Regions from separate parts of the Halomonas sp. NYA30 genome, predicted to be linked through region 2. Evidence: predicted binding sites of a transcription regulator. Region 2 holds the regulator's gene; the other holds the start of a gene.
What was found. Region 2 encodes sigma-54, which starts transcription at its own class of promoters, with help from an activator protein. Its sites were predicted from a motif close to TGGCACNNNNNTTGCTNT; they were not measured.
Positions count from the first base shown of each region.

Region 1: ACWI0H_RS07215 (sugar phosphorylase) is a predicted target of sigma-54. The motif match lies at 1,474-1,491, and genes of this name have one in related genera.

Region 1 covers NZ_OZ334477.1:1,588,609-1,591,695, forward strand. Annotated here, with positions in the region: gene ACWI0H_RS07215 (sugar phosphorylase) at 1-1,441, opposite strand, end outside; gene nrdR (transcriptional regulator NrdR) at 1,653-2,156, shown strand; gene ribD (bifunctional diaminohydroxyphosphoribosylaminopyrimidine deaminase/5-amino-6-(5-phosphoribosylamino)uracil reductase RibD) at 2,153-3,087, shown strand, end outside.
Region 2 covers NZ_OZ334477.1:1,791,922-1,795,008, reverse strand. Annotated here, with positions in the region: gene lptA (lipopolysaccharide transport periplasmic protein LptA) at 1-146, shown strand, start outside; gene lptB (LPS export ABC transporter ATP-binding protein) at 158-907, shown strand; gene ACWI0H_RS08135 (RNA polymerase factor sigma-54) at 1,031-2,446, shown strand; gene hpf (ribosome hibernation-promoting factor, HPF/YfiA family) at 2,545-2,853, shown strand; gene ACWI0H_RS08125 (PTS sugar transporter subunit IIA) at 2,858-3,087, shown strand, end outside.

The DNA.
Region 1 (3,087 bases), 200 kb from region 2:
TGGAAGGACTATCCAGTAGCAGGTCCAGCTCGCTACGCTGCCAGCGTCGCCGATTGATCGAGCGCAGGCGACCACTGCGCTCAACGCCTTCTACATCGTTGAGTGTGCCCGTTAACGTATGGATATAGAGGGCTGGAATTCCCTGCAGGCTGAGCATGATCGCTTGGCTGCATAGGAAGCGGGCTATTTGCCATGGATCCGGGCCACGGCGAGTGCCGCGCATGGCTTCAAACCAGGTGATGTTGATCTCGTAGGGCGTGTCGCTGCCATCCGGGTTGCTCCGCATGCTGACAAAACCGCCGAATTTGTGCATCAGCTCCAGTAGTGCATCGCGCTCGTGATCGGGCAGTAGGCCTTCCAGTGGGCGCACACCAATACCGTCATGGCTGGCGGTAAAATTCAGGTAAGTACAGTGGTCAGGCAGTACCGGCAGGCTGGCAAGCCAGGTTTGCAGCGTGCTGGCCTCGCCACGGGTTAAGGTATGGAGCAGCAGCGGTGGCAGCGTGAATTGATAAATCATGTGCGCTTCATCGGGCGGCTCCTTGGGGAGCCGTTCAAGCCCGAAATAGCTGATGTTCTCTTGGTGCGGCACGTTGGTTTCGGTAATCAGCAGAGTGCCTGGGGCGACATGGTCGACAATCGCGCGAAGCAAACGCACCACGGTGTGGGTTTCCGGCAGGTGAATACAGGAGGTGCCCAACCGCTTCCATAAGAAAGCCACCGCATCCAAGCGGATAATCCGTGTGCCCTGCTCCAGGTAGAAGAGCAGAATACCGACGAACTCCAGCAGTACATCCGGATGTTCAAAGTTTAGATCGAGCTGGTCTTCGGAGAAGGTTGCCCATAGATAACGAGTGCCGCGCCGGGTTGAAACAGGTACCAGCAACGGGTTGCTGCGGGGGCGAACTACCTGGGAGACATCGGTATCAGGGTCAACCTCGATAAAGTAGTCGCGGCCTGGCTGGCTGCCGCTCAGGTAATCCACAAACCAGAGCGACTCCCTGGAAACATGGTTGAGCACCAAATCGGCCATTAGGTCGTAATGACCGGCGAGCTCGCGGATATGCGACCAGTCGCCAAGCTCACTATTCACTTCCCGGTAATGGATCACCGAGAAGCCGTCGTCGCTACTCCACGGGAAGAAGGGCAGCACATGCACGCCGCTGATACGCTCGCCCAGCCGCAGTTGAAGAAAATCGCTAAGGACTGCCAGTGGTGGCACCCCCTCTTCTATAATGGAGTCACCATAGCTAATCACCCACTGATCTTTTTCGCTCCATGAAGGTGCGTTTTTGGAAGGAGCATCGCCAGGGGCGGACGAAAACGGGGCAAGCGACAAAAAATGCTCAATGTGTTGATTTAAGCGGCGCTGCACTTCGTCAGCACGCGGCCCGTATAGGTGGCTGAGGTAGCCGTGCACGGTCTGCTCAAACGGGGACATGGGTGGCTCCTGATAAACAATCTGCGACAAACGCTGCAGCTTGTGTGCCAAATCGTTACAATGCGTGGTTGATAGCGCGTTTAAACGCTAAAATCCATTAGCTTAAGACGTTGATGCCGGTTTAAACGCCATTAATAGCATATTCATTGCCAGGTTATAACACGCTAACTCGTGCGGCATGCCAGCACGAGCTGACAACAGGTTGACCGCTATGCATTGCCCTTTTTGTGGTGCAAACGATACTCGAGTGACCGATTCGCGGTTGGTAGCCGATGGCGATCAAGTGCGCCGTCGTCGCCAGTGTGCGAGCTGTCAGGAGCGATTTACCACTTACGAAACTGCTGAACTAGTGATGCCTCGCGTGGTGAAGTCAGACGGCTCACGGGAAAGCTTTAATGAAGCCAAGCTCCGGGCGGGCATGTTGCGTGCGCTTGAAAAACGCCCGGTCAGCGCGGAAGCCATTGAAGCGGCCGTCGAGCGCATACGTCAAACCCTTCGCGCGCGAGGCGATCGTGAGATCAACGCCCGTGATATTGGCGAGTCGGTGATGCAGGCGCTTAAAACCCTCGATCATGTGGCTTACATTCGCTTTGCCTCGGTGTACCGCAAGTTTCAGGATTTGGATGAATTTCGTGCTGAGATTGATCGGCTTTCCCAAGAGCCCAATCAAGAGTCCTCTTCTACAGTGAGACACACTAGCGAGCCGCCAAAATGAGCGCCCTGTTTAGCCAAGACGATTACCATTATATGGCGCAGGCGCTAAAGCTAGCGCGCAAAGGGCTTTACACCACCGATCCTAATCCTCGGGTCGGTTGTGTGATCGTGCACGATGAGCAGATCGTTGGGGAAGGCTTTCATCGGCGAGCCGGTGAGCCGCATGCGGAAATCCATGCCTTAACCGCGGCCGGTGAACGGGCCCAGGGCGCGACGGCTTACGTCACTCTTGAACCTTGCTCGCACACTGGGCGTACCGGCCCCTGTGCGGTTGCTCTGCAAAAGGCCAAGGTGGCACGGGTAGTGATTGCGATGCAGGACCCCAACCCCCAGGTCAGTGGCCGGGGGATTCGCTTGCTTGAAGAAGCCGGTATTGAGGTGGCAGTAGGCCTGCTTGAGAGTGAAGCGCGGGCATTGAACCCTGGCTTTATTGCCCGAATGACCACTCAGCGCCCCTTTGTACGCCTGAAAATGGCAATGAGTTTGGATGGGCGTACAGCCATGGGGTCAGGCGAGTCTCAGTGGATTACCGGCCCCGAAGCGCGAACGCAAGTGCAGCGGCTAAGAGCGCGTTCCAGTGCGATATTAAGCGGCGTTGAATCGATTATCATGGACGACTCGCGGCTTACTCTTCGCTCCGAGCAGTTGTCGCTTGCCAATGCCGATGAGGTGGTACAGCGCCAACCGTTAAGGGTAGTGTTAGATACCCATTTGCGCTTGCCCTTGGCAGCCGCCTGTTTAAGCGAACCGGGGCGAACCTTGGTGGTTACCACCCCAGACCATGTGGCTGAAAAGCGCGAACGGTTAACCAAAGCAGGTGCCGAGGTGCAGGTGTTGCCTGCCGGTAGCGATGGCCGCATTGATTTAGCCTTGATGCTGAATTGGTTAGCCGAGAGCGAGCAGGTTAATGAGCTGCTGGTAGAAACCGGCGC
Region 2 (3,087 bases):
ACCAAGCCGAATTAACGCAACAAGAAGACACCTTCACCGGCGGTCGCCTTGAGTATTTTATTGACCGTGAAGTGATTCAGGCGCGCTCTGACGTTGACGGCAGCGAAACCCAGCGCATACGCATGACGCTTCAGCCCGAACAATAGGGAGCCAAGCCTTGGCAACTACAGAAACTGCGCCAATCAAAACCCTATATGCCCATCACTTGGCCAAAAGCTATAAGCGACGCCGAGTTGTTAAAGACATCAATTTAGAGATCTCCCAAGGCAGCGTTGTGGGCTTGCTCGGCCCCAACGGTGCAGGCAAAACCACCTCTTTTTATATGATTGTGGGGCTGGTGAAATCCGATGCTGGCAAAGTGGGTATCGACGATGTAGATCTAACCCGCGCCCCAATGCATGAACGCGCTGCGGCGGGTATCGGCTACCTACCGCAAGAAGCGTCTATTTTTCGTAAATTATCGGTTGCCGATAATATTATGGCGATACTCGAAACGCGCAAAGAGCTCAGCCGTAGCGACCGCGAGCAGCGCCTGGAAGCGCTACTTGAAGATTTTCACATTACCCATATTCGCGACAACCTGGGCATGAGCCTTTCAGGCGGTGAACGCAGGCGTGTGGAGATTGCTCGCTCACTGGCGACAGAACCCGCATTCATTCTGCTGGACGAGCCCTTTGCTGGCGTAGACCCCATTTCGGTGGGCGAGATCAAAACCATTATTCGGGCATTAAAGCAGCGCCACATCGGCGTACTGATTACCGACCACAACGTTCGCGAAACCCTGGATATTTGTGATATCGCCTACATCGTGGGCGATGGTCAAATCATCGCCAGCGGCTCTCCAGCCTCGATACTCACTAACCAGAAAGTGAGGGAGGTTTATCTAGGCGCTGATTTCCGCCTCTAGCCTATTTTTCACTTCTAATTAGCGCTCTACAACAACTTTACTACCAATGGCATGCTTATTGCACTTGCACCGGAGACCTACTCACACTAGGGTGGAGCATTCTGATTAACGAGTGGTTCTCAGATGGTCATGAAAGCTTCTCTTCAACTGCGCATGGGCACACAGCTGACCATGACACCTCAGCTGCAGCAGGCCATTGCTCTGTTACAGCTATCAACGCTGGACTTACGTCAAGAAATTCAGCAGGCCCTAGATGCCAACCCCATGCTGGAACAAGAGGATGAATTTGGCGAACAGGCTGCCAGCGAGCCCAAAGAGGAAGAGTGGTCAGAGAGCATTCCCACCGAGCTCTCGGTAGATAGTGATTGGTCTGACACCTACCAAGATATGGGCAGTCACGGTGGCTCCAGCAGCGAAGGACCTGATTTTGAGCGCCAGGCTGCTGGCCAGAGTCTTCATGGGCACTTGCTGTGGCAGCTAGCCATGACTGATTTTGGCGCGCGAGAGCAACTTGTCGCAGAAAGTCTTATCGACGCGTTAGATGCTAATGGCTACTTAACTCAGCCGCTCAACGACATACGTGAAGGGCTTCGCGCCCAAGGTGTCGATGGGCTTAGCCAGCGCGAAGTAGAAACCATTCTGCTTAAGCTTCAGCAATTTGAGCCAACAGGAATATTCGCCCGCGACCTGCGGGAGTGCCTGATGCTGCAGCTGGCCACTCTTCCCGATGATACGCCGTTGCTGGTTCCTGCCCGCCGCTTAGTACGGCAGTTTCTGGAAGCGCTCGGCAAAGATGACATGCGCTTACTAAAACGCCGCCTGGGACTCGATGATGACCAGCTGGCTGATGTCATTCTCCTCATTCGTAGCCTTGATCCACGCCCGGGCAGCGCCTATGGCGATACCGATGATAGTTATGTAACGCCCGACCTGGTCGTACGCCATGACCACGAAGGCTGGCACTTAGAGCTCAATCCTGAGGCATTGCCAAGGCTTCGCATTCAGCCCGACTACGCAAGCTTAATAAAGCGTGCGGATAAAAGTCAGGACAATCAGTTTTTAAAAGAACACCTGCAGGAAGCACGCTGGCTGATCAAGAGCCTCTCTAGCCGCAACGATACGCTACTGCGCGTTGGCCGCGAGATTATCACCCGGCAAATTGGCTTTTTAGAACACGGCGAAGAAGCCATGAAGCCGCTCATATTGGCCGATATCGCCGAGGCCGTGGAAATGCACGAATCGACTATTTCCCGGGTAACCACTCAGAAATTTATTCATACGCCTCGCGGCGTATTTGAACTCAAATACTTTTTCTCAAGCCAAGTCAGCGGCCAGGATGGTGACAGCCATTCAAGCACCGCTATCCGCGCTCGGCTGAAGAAATTGGTTCAAGAGGAGCCGCCAGGCAAGCCGCTTTCTGATAGCCGCTTAGTCACGCTATTAGGGGAGGGGGGAATTCAAGTAGCGCGTCGAACGGTGGCTAAATACCGTGAAGCCATGGGCATTCCCTCCTCTAGCGAGCGACGTCGTTTGCGCTAGCACAAATCAACGTTTTAGGGAAACTCTCGACAAGGGCTTTGCAACGCGGCAAAAAGGGTTACAATCGAAGTACAGTCCGATGGATAAGGAGTACGTCAATGCAAGTTAATATCACTGGTCATCACGTAGAACTGACTGACGCCTTGCGTGACTATGTCAACGAAAAGCTTGAACGTGTAGAGCGCCATTACGACAACATAACCACGGTGCAAGTCACCTTATCTGTGGAGAAAGAGCGCCAGCAGGCCGCCTGTACACTGCACGCAGCAGGTGCTGATTTACATGCGGAAGCCCTAGACAGTGATATGTACGCCGCTATTGACGCATTAGCGGACAAAATTGATCGGCAACTCGTTAAACATAAGGAAAAAGCACAAGCTCGCGCCCAAGGCGCAGGCGTGCGTTAATTCAATGACGTTGGAAACCATACTCCCCCCGGAACGTGTTCTCTTTGACGTACCCGGGGGCAGCAAAAAAAGGGTGCTGGAATTTTTCAGCACCTTTATTGCCCAAAATATCCCCAGTCTGGACAGCCAAGAAGTGTTTAGCCGTTTAATTGGCCGTGAGCGCTTAGGCAGTACCGGGATTGGTAACGGCGTGGCTATTCCCCATGCGCGTAGTCCTCACTGCTCGGCCCCAAT